DNA from 3 places in the Cryobacterium sp. Y62 genome. Region 1 is predicted to be linked to each of the others. Evidence: riboswitches for the same ligand, from Rfam matches in the RefSeq annotation. Region 1 holds a riboswitch; each other region holds the start of a gene.
The links. A riboswitch is a leader RNA that binds a small molecule or an ion and turns the genes downstream of it on or off. The one in region 1 is predicted to bind thiamine pyrophosphate.
Positions count from the first base shown of each region.

Region 2: it holds a riboswitch for thiamine pyrophosphate, as region 1 does, so the genes downstream of both, CXY71_RS03125 (ECF transporter S component) here and CXY71_RS14885 (YkoF family thiamine/hydroxymethylpyrimidine-binding protein) in region 1, are expected to answer to the same signal.
Region 3: it holds a riboswitch for thiamine pyrophosphate, as region 1 does, so the genes downstream of both, thiO (glycine oxidase ThiO) here and CXY71_RS14885 (YkoF family thiamine/hydroxymethylpyrimidine-binding protein) in region 1, are expected to answer to the same signal.

Region 1 is NZ_PJJK01000115.1:145,963-150,353, reverse strand. Features, by position in the region: gene CXY71_RS14895 (ABC transporter ATP-binding protein) at 1-957, opposite strand, end outside; gene CXY71_RS14890 (ECF transporter S component) at 950-1,564, opposite strand; gene CXY71_RS14885 (YkoF family thiamine/hydroxymethylpyrimidine-binding protein) at 1,554-2,186, opposite strand; TPP riboswitch at 2,204-2,314, opposite strand; gene CXY71_RS14880 (PadR family transcriptional regulator) at 2,455-2,796, shown strand; gene CXY71_RS14875 (hypothetical protein) at 2,793-3,704, shown strand; gene CXY71_RS14870 (hypothetical protein) at 3,740-4,391, shown strand, end outside.
Region 2 is NZ_PJJK01000078.1:18,607-22,997, forward strand. Features, by position in the region: gene CXY71_RS03115 (thiazole synthase) at 1-31, shown strand, start outside; gene moeB (molybdopterin-synthase adenylyltransferase MoeB) at 34-1,197, shown strand; TPP riboswitch at 1,314-1,435, shown strand; gene CXY71_RS03125 (ECF transporter S component) at 1,512-2,126, shown strand; gene CXY71_RS03130 (ABC transporter ATP-binding protein) at 2,130-3,665, shown strand; gene CXY71_RS03135 (energy-coupling factor transporter transmembrane protein EcfT) at 3,674-4,391, shown strand, end outside.
Region 3 is NZ_PJJK01000078.1:13,302-17,692, reverse strand. Features, by position in the region: gene thiS (sulfur carrier protein ThiS) at 1-154, opposite strand, end outside; gene thiO (glycine oxidase ThiO) at 201-1,436, opposite strand; TPP riboswitch at 1,431-1,569, opposite strand; gene thiE (thiamine phosphate synthase) at 1,586-2,230, shown strand; gene CXY71_RS03095 (LLM class flavin-dependent oxidoreductase) at 2,227-3,606, opposite strand; gene CXY71_RS03090 (3-oxoacyl-ACP reductase) at 3,606-4,391, opposite strand, start outside.

The DNA.
Region 1 (4,391 bases):
CGCGCGGACGCGAGCTCCACCTCCGCGATCAATGGTCAAATCCGTAGCGGTCAGAACGTTCCGGCCGAAGTTCTGGCGTCTCCCCAAAGCTCTGACCGGCTCGCCGAGTGACCGAATGCCGGCGCGCACGGCGGGCTCCCCCAACCCGCCGGAGCAACCGGTGACGGCGAGCAATTCAGTTTCGAGAGGCAGCCAGCATCCGTTTCGATTAAGCGACGGCCCGTGCTGGGCGAGCACGTCGACCGTGGGGCCATCGGCAATGACGGTTCCGGCCTCGCCGAGCACGAGGGCGCGCGGCGGCAGCCCAGCGATACCCCCCGTGCCTGCGAACTCGTCGATGCGGTGTTCGACCAGCACGACGGCCGGCCGGTAGGTGTCGACGGCCGAACGGATGGCGCGGCGCACGGCGCCAAGGCCCGCCGCGTCGAGCATCGAGGTGGGTTCGTCCAGCAAGAGCACGGCCGGTTCGGCGATGAGGGTGGCGGCGAGGGCAATGCGCTGGCCTTCCCCACCGGACAGCTGCGCGGTGGACCGGTGTCGCAGCATTCGTGCCTGCACAGCGTCAAGCGCGCGATCGATGCGAGCTGAAATGAGCGCCGGGTCGATACAGCGGTTTTCGAGCGGCAGCGCGAGTTCCTGTTCGACATCGGGCAGGCAGACCGACGACGAGGGGTCTTGCGCGACCACGCCGACGAGCCGGGACAGCTCGACGACGGAGGTATCGGCGGTGAACGTCCGGCCCAAGTGCACACTGCCGCCGAGGGAGGCCACGACCGAGTGCGGAATGACACCGGTGATGGTCTGCAACAGGGTTGATTTACCCGAGCCGGAGGCGCCGACCACGATGAGCTGCTCGCCCGGTGCGAGGCGCACCGACACGTCGGTCAGTACCGCATCCTGCCGACGCGGGAATCGCACCGATACGTCCTGCAGCGTCAGGATATCGGTCTCAGGCATGGGCGAGACGGTCGCGGCCGATCGCGAAGTTGTCGACGACGCCGGTCTTGTCGAGGGCATCGACGATGATTTTGGCGAACAGCCCGCCGATAATCACGCCGGAGATCAGCTGGATGGCGAGGCGCAGCAAAAAGATCTCCTGGCCGTACCAGCCAGAGCGAAATGCCGAGTAGAAGAACACCAGCCCGGCGCCGAGCAGCCCCGAGAGCGCGTAGGTTCGCCAGCTGTAGTTGCGGTATCGGGTGAGAGCGAACGGAATCTCGCTGCCGGCGCCCTGAATGGCGGCGCCGACGAAGAGCAGCGGCCCAACCATGGAACCGAGAAAGACGACCTCGATCACCGAAGCGATCACCTCCGCAAAGATGCCGGCGAACGGGCGTCGTACGATGGCGATCGCGATCGGGGCGACGAGCAGCCAGGAGCCGAGCAGAAAGTGCTGCGCGAGGTCGCCGGCCGGACCCATCGCGATCGACAGGGCGGTCCAGGCCTGCACGAAAATCCAGTACAGAAAGCCGAACACGACACCGAGCACGACGACAAGAACGAGATCTTTCAGGCTCCAACGCTTATTGTGAGCGGATGCCGGCCGGCTTAGGTCAGGACGCATTGGAATTCACGCTCGGGCTGTTGATGGAAATCGTCGCGTGGGTCGCCACGTGCTGCACGGTTCGGCCGGCCACGATCCAGCCGGCGGCGATGACCTGCAGCACCAGGGCGAGGTCGCCCTCGAGCCGGGTGACGAAGTGTTCGCTGTGCACAGCGAGCCCGGAGCTCTTGGCGCTGTCGATCGCAGCGTAGATGTCGCGCATGTGATCTGCGGAACCGGCGTCGTCTTCCAGTGGATAGAGTGCCCATTCCGCGACGGCGTGCACGCCGGTGGGGGCGAGGTCCACGACCTCGGCGAACAGTCCGCCGGTGGGCGGCAGGGCGCAGGTGACCTCGCCGGGGCATCCTCGGGAGAATTGCACCGTTGCCGTCACGTGGGCGCCGCTGCGGCTTGCGCCCGCCACGACCTGGCTGACGTAACGCAGCAGATCGGGTTCGGCGCCCGATAGGTAGGTGCTGACGACGCCGGTCTGGGTGGTGAGCCCGGTGGAGTCGGCCGCCTTCAAAGCGCCGAGAATGACGGCGGCATAGTCGTCGCGCATGACGGCGAGGGTGAGGCGCGCGCCAATGCCGAATTCTGCCGGGGTGGCGGTGAAAATTGGAGTTGGAATGATCGTGCCCATTTCTTTCGTGGGGGCACGGGAATGACGAGTCAGCCTCCCTGCGCTGGCATGATCCAGATCAGGTTCGACGGTCGAAGCCTCTGCAGCTTCCTCTCAGCCCGATTAATCGGACTCCCGTGTTGATACAACGCAAGTATGGCATGCCCTAGCCGGGTCGAGGTCGCAAAGGTTGGTGGCCCGGGCTCGGCGCGCGAAAGCCGAGCCGGGCAGGGGTGCCGAGGCCATGGTTCGAGTAGACAGTCTGGCTAACTAGTGAGACTATGTAGTCATGCAACCGAAATCCTGGCCAGCCGAGTGGATGCGCGCCGCCCTCGGCCTCTGCGTGCTTCGCACGCTCGCGCCCGGCCCGACCTACGGTTACGCGATCGCCTCGGCGCTCGAATCCGCCGGCTTCGGCGTTATCAAGGGCGGCACTCTCTATCCGCTGCTGACCCGCTTTGAAGCCGCGGGCTGGATCGCCGCCGAGTGGCGACCGGGCGCCGGGGGACCGGGCCGCAAATACTTCGCGCTCACCGACTCCGGGCAGTACGAGCTCTCTGACCAATCCGGTCAGTGGAAGCTCTTCGCTACCACCGTGCATGACCATTTGCAGAAAGGGCCGGCTGCATGATGACCAGCAACCACCACGATCACGACAGCAGCGATTCGGGCAGAACTGCGGGAGGCCCCGCTGGTTCAGGCGGCGCCGCTGCGAGTGACGTCGTTTACAGCACAGCTAACGAGGAGCGCGCCGTTGCTGGCAGTGCGGGCTCGATCAGCGGCCCGGCGGGCATCCGCTCGGCTGAAACCGAGCGCGAGAGCGCAAACGCGGCCTGGCTCGATGATTTCACGATCGAACTGCGCCTGCTCGAGGTTTCCGGCAGCCTCATCGGCGATGCCGTGGCCAGTGCGGGGGAGTTTCTCGAAGATTCCGGCACGACGGCCGAGGAGTCTTTTGGCAGCGCCCAGCGCTACGCGGCCGAGCTCGACCTGCCGGCCGTTGCGAAAGCCAAGACCAATGAAGTCTTGCTGATGAGCGGCATCGGGGTGATCGGGCTGGTCGTTCTCGGCCAAACTGCGTTCCCCCTCGCGGGCGGCGACGACGGCCTAGTTGTCAGAGTGTGGTTGCTCGTGTCCCTCGTGGCGATGGCTTTGATATTGTCCTTGATACCGAGAGCCATTCCGGTGCTGCTGCGCGCGCGTTCACGCCCCTTAGTGCTGGGGATGATCTTCGCCGGAATTGTGTTTGGCGGTGCCGGTCCCGTTCTGCTCAGCGTGTGGCAGGGCCAAACGGTGTTGTTCACCGTTCCCGCGCTGCCGGTTGCCATCGCCGCCGGAATTCTGCTGGTGGTGCCTGCCATTTGGAATCAGGTGCGTCACAATCTCAGTGACGACCCCATTCTGGAACCGGGCGCGGAGCCTGATCAGCGCCCATCGCTGGGGTCGCGCCTTTTCATCGTGGTCACGAACTGGATCCTCGTATTTTATGGCGCCGTCAGCATCGTCCTCGTCTTCGTCCTCTACCCGGACAACCAGTAATGCCCGATCTCGCAATCGAAAGGCTCGGCCCAAGCATGATGACCAGCACTCCACGCGATCATGAAAGTGGCCGAAGGGGCATCCGCTCTGAACAGACGGCCACCAACGATGCCACCTGGTTCGATGAATTCACGATCGAACTGCGGCTGCTCGCCGTGCGCGGCAACGACATTGGCGACGCCGTGGCCAGCGCCCGGGAGTTTCTCGCCGATGCAGGGTCGAGCGCCGAGGAATGCTTCGGCAGCCCTAAGCGCTATGCCGCCGAGCTCAACCTGTCGACCGTTCCGCTAAAAGCGGTGAACGGTCTAGGCCTTCGGGCCGGTCTGGGGGTGTTGGGGCTTTTCGGCTTCACGCTCTCGGCGCTGCCGCTCGTGCAGGGTAAGGCGGTAAAGATCGACCCGGCAACACTTGTGGTCGTTGCTGCCGTGGGCATCGTCGCGGTACTCCTCCCGACATTTCTCAAGGTGTTCGTGCGGATGCGCCTGCGCATCTGGATGATCGTGGTCGCGGCCGTCCTGGGTTTCGGTCCCTCCATTGCGCTCAGCCTGTGGGGCGGCGCAAGGGTGCTCTTCACCGTTCCCGCACTGCCAATCGTGATCGTTTCCACGCTGCTCGTGCTTGTTCCAGCGATCTGGAGCCAGATGCGCCACTCTCCGCACGATGACCCAATCATCGAACCGGGTGGGG
Region 2 (4,391 bases), on a different contig from region 1:
TTCCGCCATGGAAGGACGCCCAGACCTGTGAGCATGCTGCCACCTGTGGCGGAACCAGCCGCCGCCCTGACCGCCTTGGAAATGGAACGCTATTCTCGGCACATCATGATTCCCGAGATCGGCACGCTCGGCCAGCGAAGGCTGAAGAACGCCAAGGTGCTCGTGATCGGCGCCGGCGGCCTTGGCTCGCCGGTGCTGCTCTATCTTGCCGCCGCCGGTGTTGGCACTCTCGGGATCGTCGACGACGACATCGTCGACCTCAGTAACCTGCAGCGTCAGGTGATTCACGGTGTGACGGATGTGGGGCGGTCCAAACTGGATTCGGCCCGTGACGCGGTCGCGGAGCTGAACCCGCTGGTCACGGTGCGGCTTCATGACACTCGGCTCGATTCGCCCAACGCCCTCGCGCTGTTTGCCGACTACGACCTGATTGTGGATGGAACCGACAACTTCGCCACGCGCTACCTGGTCAACGACGCCGCCGCCCTGCTCGGCAAACCCTGTGTCTGGGGGTCCATCTTGCGCTTCGATGGGCAGGTCAGCGTCTTCTGGGAGAAACACGGACCGACCTACCGGGATCTGTACCCAGAGCCGCCCGCCGCGGGATCCGTTCCGTCGTGCTCGGAGGGTGGGGTCTTCGGGATGCTCTGCGCAGCCGTCGGGTCCATGATGGTGACCGAGGTCGTGAAATTGATCACCGGCGTCGGGCGCACCCTGCTGGGGCGCGTTCTGCTGTTCGATGCACTGGCCGCGTCCTGGCGAGAGATCACCGTGCGTGAGGACCCCGCCGGCCTGCCGATCACGAAACTGGTCGACTATGAACTCCTCTGCGGCGTGGTTCCAGAACCGGTTCCGGGCGTCGAAGACACCATAACCGTGCACCAACTGGCCACGATGCTCGGCGAGCGGGAGGCCGGCCGGGGTGACTTCGATCTGATCGACGTCAGGGAGCCGGGCGAACACGCCATCGTCAGCATCCCCGGCTCCCGGCTGATTCCGCAGGGCCACATCCTCTCCCAAGAGATGATCCCGGAACTGCGCCAGGATCGGGACATCGTGCTGCACTGCAAGGCCGGCGCGCGTTCGGCCGACGTGCTGGCCGACCTCCGGCGCCGCGGCTACACCCGAGTTCAGCACGTGCAGGGCGGAGTGCTGGCATGGGTGAAAGAAATTGAACCGTCCAAGCCGACGTATTAAAGAAATGAGTTAGCCGATGCCTCGCGACCACGCGCGAGCTGGCCGCGGCGCGGATTTGACCTCGTCCGAAACCCCGTGTAAACAAGACCTGCCGAGTCTTTCGGCACCACAACACCACATAACGACAGGGGAGCGCCGGCTCGCAAAGAGCGAAGTCGGGCGCTGAGAGTGCGTTCACACGCAGACCCTCGAACCTGATCCGGTTAGTACCGGCGAAGGGAGTCGAGTTCTCAGAGACATCAGCGGCATCGGGCCTGATTCCAGACCCGCTTTCGATGGATGCCTCTCCCCTCCTGTTTCCTCAGGAGGACATCATGACCAACACCGAAACCACAGTTGTAAAGAAAAAGACGCGCGAGTGGCGCGTCGTCGATATCGTCGTCGCCTCCGTCGTATCCGTCGCCGTCGGCGTCATCTTCTGGGCCTGGTCGGCCGGATACGCGGGCATCGCGGTCATCACGGCGGCCTTTCCGCCGCTCGGCGGACTCTATGGCGGCGGCTGGCTGATTGCCGGCGTCATCGGCGGTCTGATCATCCGAAAGCCAGGGGCCGCGCTCTACTGCGAGCTGCTGGCCGCCGTCGTCGAAGCACTGCTGGGCTCGGCCTTCGGACTCACCGTCATTCTCTCGGGCCTGATTCAGGGCGTCGGGGCCGAGTTGGCCTTCGCGCTGTTTGGCTACCGAAAGTTCACCCTGCCGGTCGCCGTGCTCGCCGGGGCGCTGGCCGGTGTGGCGATGGGCATCCATGCCAGCTTCAGCAGCAACGCCGAGTGGGCGTTCGGTTGGAAGATCGTCTACGTGGTTCTCGGTGCCGTCTCTGGGGCCGTCATTGCCGGCCTGTTATCCTGGCTGGCCGTGCGGGGCCTTGGCCGCACGGGCGCGCTGTCCAACCTGGCCGCCCGCCGGGCCGCGACGGAATCCGTGTTCTGACGAATGGGTGTCCCGAAGAACCACGGCAACGACGGGGTGCGGCCAGCTATGGTGTCCGCCGCAGGCTGGGGCTGGCAACATTCCGGCCGCACCCGCAAGGCGATCGCCGACCTGAACCTGACGATTGAGCCCGGGGAACGCGTTTTGCTCCTAGGCCCTTCCGGAGCTGGTAAGTCGACACTGCTCCACGCCTTGGCCGGCGTTCTCGGCGGCGACGAGGAGGCCTCCGAATTCGGCCGCCTGCTGATCGACGGCCGGCCGGCCGCCGAGCAGCGCGGCCGCTCCGGGCTGATGCAGCAAGACCCGGATTCACAGGTGGTCCTCTCCCGGTTGGGTGACGACGTCGCATTCGGCGCGGAGAATCTCTCGGTACCCCGGGGGGAAATCTGGCGGCGGGTGCACGAATCGCTCGACGCCGTCGGACTGAACCTTCCGCTGGACTACCCGACCTCGCGGCTGTCCGGCGGCCAGAAACAACGCCTCGGGCTGGCCGGCATCCTGGCCATGCGGCCGGGCCTGATCCTGCTGGATGAGCCGACGGCGAACCTTGACCCGGCGGGCGTGCTCGAGGTTCGCGACGCGGTGGTGAGAACCCTTGACCGCACCGGGGCGACCCTGGTTGTGGTCGAGCATCGAGTGGCCATTTGGGCGGATGTGGCGACCCGGATTGTCGTTCTGGAGCCCGGCGGAGGCGTCATGATCGATGGTTCACCCGCCAATGTGCTGAACCAGGCCCGCCGGATGCTGATCGAGGCCGGAGTGTGGGTTCCGGGTTTCGTCCCCGAGACCCGAAGCCGCGTGAATCCGCCGACCGACCAGAACGGAGGCTTGCGCGGAACCGATCGCTCAGTGCTCCTGAGTGCGTCAGGCCTCGGCGTTTCCCGCCGACGGCCGAGACGGCGGCATCCGGTCACCCCCGTGATAACAGGACTTTCGGCTGAGGTGTTCGCCGGGGAGGTACTGAGCATCACCGGCCCCAACGGCGTCGGAAAATCCACGGTCGCCCTGACTCTGGCCGGGCTCCTGCCCGCCGCCCAGGGTGAGATCGTCGCATCCACCGTGCTGCGCCGCGAAGCCGGGCCTGATCCCTTTGCCTGGACCGGGTCAGAGCTCATCGCTCGAATCGGCACGGTCTTTCAAGAACCGGAGCACCAGTTCGTCACCGGCAACGTGCTGGACGAGCTGAACTTCGGACCGCGGCGCCTGGGCCGGGGGGAGGAACGCGTGGACGACCTTCTGCAGCGGCTCTGCCTCACGCATCTGACCGCGGCCAACCCGTTCACCCTGTCGGGGGGCGAAAAGCGTCGGTTGTCCGTTGCCACCGTGCTCGCGGCCAGCCCGCAGGTTCTGGTGCTCGACGAGCCGATCTTCGGACAGGACTCGAACACCTGGGCCGAATTGGCCGGGCTGCTCACCGAGCTGCTGGATGCCGGTACGGCCGTCGTCTCCGTCACCCACGACGAGGAATTCACCAAGGTTCTAGGCGGGCGCCGGCTACACCTTGAACCTGACCGTGTCGCGCTCGAGGCCCTGGCATGAGCGCCGACATGAGGGCTGGAGTGAGCGCCGACGTCATCGCTGTGCCCCGATCCACCTGGCTTTTGGCCAACGCCAACCCGTTGTCCAAGCTCGCCGCCGCCCTGCTCCTGACGCTGGCTCTGCTACTGACCATCGATTGGGCGTCCGCGACCGTGGCACTGGTCTTAGAGCTGGCAGTGCTGCCGCTGGCCGGGGTCAGCATCCGTATTCTGGTCGTCCGCGGCTGGCCGATTCTGGCTGCCGCACTGGTTGGCGGCTACGGAACGGCCCTCCTGGCTCCCAAGACCGGGGGCGTGCTGTTCGATTGGGGGCCGCTGGTTTTCACTGAAGGCTCGTTGGAGTCGGGACTGGCCATTGTGCTGCGTGGCATCGCCATCGCCCTACCGGGCATTATTCTGCTCGCCAGCACCGATCCGACGGACCTGGCCGATTCGTTTGCCCAGAATCTGAGGTTGCCGCATCGTTTTGTGCTCGGGGCGTTGGCCGCGCTGCGTCTGGTGGGGCTCATGGTCGAGGAATGGCAGACCCTCGGCATAGCCCGCCGGGCTCGCGGTGTGGGCTCGAACGTCGGTTTCCTGGGCCGGTTCACGGCATCCGTCGGCCAGGGCCTGGCCTTGCTGGTGCAGGCCCTCCGGCGGGCAACCAGACTGGCCGTGACCATGGAAGCCAGGGGCTTCGGCGGGCGCCAACGCACGTGGGCGCGCGAATCCAACTTCAGGGTCATCG
Region 3 (4,391 bases), on a different contig from region 1:
GCACCACGGCGGCATTCAGGGCGACGGCGACGCCGAGCCGCTTCCCATCCGCCGCCTGACCGTCCGGCGCAATCCGGCGTCCGGTTGCCTCCCCGACCAGATCGGTGACGGTCTCGCCCCGCGTGTGCGCACGCGCGGCTCCGTTGAGGGTGATGCCGGGCAGCGTTGCGTCGGTCAGGCGTGTTTCAGCCACGGATGGTTCAGCCAATCTGGGCCTCCTTCGAGATGGTGGGTCGTGAAAAACGGTCGGGACGAAAGCGGCTCCACCGTGCGTCGGTCGTGCCGTCAATCAGTTGCCTGCAGAGCTGAGCCGCGATCGGGGTGAGCAGCACACCGTGGCGGAAAAAACCCGTTGCGATGATCAGACCGGCAATGTCTCGACCGCCGAGTCCCGGGGCGCGGGACACGCGTCCGAGCAGCGGCGCATTGTCGGGTGTTCCCGGCCGCGCGCGGGCCGTGGTCTCAATGAGTTCCAACTCGGCGACGGCAGGCACGAGCACCTGGGCATCCCGCAGCAGTTGATGCACACCGCCGGCGGATACCGCCGCAGAACCGTCCTCGCGGGAAGTTGCGCCGATCACGAGCGTGCCGTCGGAACGCGGAACGAGATACACCGGTAGGCCGCGGACCAGTCCGCGAATGGTTGCCGTGAGCAGTGGCTGGAGGCGCTCTGGAATGCGCAGGCGCAGGATGTCTCCGTAAACGGGACGCAGCGGTAATTTCAGCCCGGCGGGCAGCCCGTCGAGCTGGGAAGCGGCCAGGCCGTTGGCGACGATCACCTCGCCCGCGTTCACCGAAGAGCCATCGGCGAGGGTGACGCCGGTGACTCGCGATGTGGTATCCGAATGGTTTTCATGCACCAGCCGGACGGCGTTCTGACGAATCGAGTGATTGTGGGTCCATTTGTCGTTCCTGGCGGTGACCGCGATGGCGGATTCCAGCCGACCGGCCAATAGTCGGGGATCGGCCTGATGATCCTGTTCGACGTTAAAGGCGCTGGACAGTTGGGGACCCAACAGGGGTTCCATGGACCGTGCCTCGCGGATGGTCAGCGGCTGCACCAGTAGTCCATGTCGAAGCTGCACCTCGCGCAGATCGGCCAACGCCTGTCGGTCGGCGGCGTCCGCGCCCACGGTTATCGTTCTGGTCAGCCGGTACCCGGTGGAGGCTTCAGACGTCTCGAGCGGTTTCACAAAGGCTGGATACAACGCCGCGGAGGCCAGCGTCAGCTCCAGGAGGTCTTCTTCCTGATAGTGCAGCTCGCTGACCGGAGCCAGCATGCCTGCTGCCGCATATGTTGCCCCCGAGGCCGGCGCTGGGTCGATGACGGCGACGGTACGGCCGGATTGCGCCGCAGTCCAGGCAATTCCGAGACCGATAATGCCAGCGCCGATCACGGCCACATCTACGTCTGCCAGAACATGTGATTCAGTCAAAAAGCATTCCTTCCCTACGCCGGTACTAGCCGGATCAGGTCTGTTGTTGAACACAACACGGTCGGCCGGTGAATGAGTAACCGGTGCCCTCTCAGCCTGTCTCCCCGATGTGGTGCAGGCTCCCGTAGATCGCCTTTAGTATAGTTCCAATGGCCCACGATCACGCCCAGCTGTACCTGTGCACGGATGCCCGCACCGAGCGCGGTGATTTTTCCGCGTTCCTGGATGCCGCCTTCGAGGGGGGAGTCGACATCATCCAGCTCCGGGATAAAACCCTCGAGGCTGCCGAGGAACTGGAACTCCTGCGCGTGCTCCAGAGCTCAGCCGAGCGCCACGGCAAGTTGTGGGCCGTCAACGACCGGGCGGACATCGCATCCGTCAGCCAAGCGCCGGTCTTGCACATCGGCCAGAAAGATCTCCCGCTGGCTTCCGCCCGCTCTCTTCTGGGCCCCAAAACCAGAATCGGACTCTCCAGCCATACGCCGGAGCAGGTGACCGACGCGCTGGCCGCCCCCGGCCTTGACTACTTCTGTGTCGGCCCGGTCTGGGCGACGCCCACCAAACCCGGGCGTGCCGCCGTCGGGTTGGAACTGGTGCGGTACGCCGCGGAACGGGTGCTGGCGGCCGAAAGCACGCAGCCCTGGTATGCCATTGGGGGCATCGACCTGGAAAACGTCGAGCAGGTCGTCGCGGCCGGAGCGAGTCGTATCGTGGTCGTTCGTGCGATCACCGAGGCGGCGGATCCGACGGAGGCCGCCCGGAAAATCCACGCTTGCCTGCCACCACTGGATTAGGCCTCGGGTGTCGGAGACTCAGGAGCCAGAGCCTCGACTGATACGGGTGACTTTGGCCGGGGCAGGCCGAGGTGTCCGCGCAACGTGCTGGCGGCATACTCGCGGCGGAACAGCCCCCGCCGCTGCAGCACCGGAACCACATGGTCCACGAAATCGTCGATGCCTCCCGGCAGGGTTGGCGGCATCAGATTGAAGCCGTCGGCGCCGCCGTGTTCAAACCATCGGGTCATCTCATCCGCAATCTGCTCCGGAGTGCCCACCATCGTGGCGTGCCCGCCGCCGGCCGCCAGGCGGCCCAGCAGCTCGCGCACAGTCGGGCGCGCCTTGGACTCGGCGGTGGATTGTTCGGTGGCGATGATGCGCAGGATGGTGGCGTATCGGCCTTGGGGCCCGGTGAATTCGCTCAGCGGTGGCAGGGCCGGAATCGGCGCGTCCAGCTCCCAGTCCATGCAGTCCTGCCCGATGAACTGGCCCAGCTGGCGGAGGGAATCCTCGGCTGGCAGCAGGTCGTCCAGCTCCCGTTGCAGCGCCCTGGCCTCGGCTTCGGTGGAACCCACGTAGGTCACGAGCCCCGGCATGATCGCCACGGCATCCGGGTTGCGACCGGCTGCGCGAATCCGGGCCTTGACGTCGAGGTAGTACTCGCAGGCACTGTCAAGATCGGCGGCGACGGCGTAAATGGCCTCCGCCCGGCGGGCGGCCAGCTCTCGGCCAGGCTCGGAGGAACCGGCCTGAAACAGCACCGGATGCCCCTGCGGCGGGCGCGGCACGTTCAGTGGCCCGTCCACCCGGAAGTGTTCCCCGCAGTGGTTGATCGGGTTCACGCGGCCCGGGTCCGCGTAGTTGCCGGCCCGGTCATAACGCAGCGCGTCATCGGCCCAGGAATCCCACAGTCGCAGAACGACGTCCACAAACTCGTCGGCGCGGGCATAGCGCCCCGCGTGGTCCGGCATCTGCTCCAGCCCGTGATTGCGGGCCTCAGCGTCGAACATGGATGTCACGACATTCCAACCGACTCGGCCACCGGAAATATGGTCCAATGATGCCAGCATCCGCGCGGCGTGGAACGGGGTGTAAAACGTGCTGGAGACGGTGCTGACCAGCCCGATTCGTTTCGTGGCCCGACTCATGGCGGCCAGGGCTGTCAGCGGCTCGAGGAACCCGCGGGGGCCATCGGCGACATTACCGGCCGACTGACCGTCCGCGAAGAACACCGCATCCAGCAGTCCGCGCTCGGCCGTGCGGGCCAGCTCCTCAAAATAACCGACATCTCCCAGCCGCTCCGCCGACGATTCCGAATGCCGCCACGCCGCTTTGTGGTGCCCGCAGCCCGAGATGAACAAGTTCAGGTGCATGCTGCGCACTGCGCGGGGCATCAGCCCATCACCAGTCCGCCGTCAACCACCAGATTTTGTCCGGTAACCGATCGCGACCAGGGTGAGGCGAAGAAGAGCGCGGCGTCCGCGAACTCCTCCGGCGTGGTGACCCGGCGAAGGGGTGTTCCGGCCGCAATCAGGTCAAAGACCGCTTCCGGCGTGGCCGACCTGGCATCCGTGGTGCGCAAGAGTCCGCCCGAAACCATGTTTACGGTGATGCCGTCCGGGCCCAGATCGTGCGCGAGGGTGCGGGTCAGCGAAAGCAGAGCAGCCTTGGCCGCGGTGTAGTCGTGGTAAGGGACCACCGGGTTTTGGAAGAGGTTAGTGCCAACATTGATGATCCGCCCAAAGCCGGTCGCACGCATCCCGGGCAGCGCCGACTGCACGGTGTTGAGGGCACCGCGAACGGTACCGGAAAATTGCTGATCCAGGTTTTCCCAGGTCAATGCGTCCGCGTGCGGCCGGGCATCCCCATTGAACGAGAAATCGGCAAGGGCATTATTGATGACGGTGTTGATCGGCGAGCCGAAATACGCCGCCGCCTCATCGACCAGGGCAGCGACCTGGGCAGGATCACACACGTCCGACTGAATGGCCACCGCTCGTTTCGGGAATGCGGCGGCGGTTTCTCGGGCGGCGGCGGCACTGCCCAGGTAGTTAACCACCACTCGGGCGTCTTCGCCTAGGAACGATTGCACCAGGCGGGCCCCGAGCCCACGGGCGCCACCGGTGAACAACACCACCTGGTCACGGATGGGCAGGGCAAGAGAGAGTGTTGCAGAGGT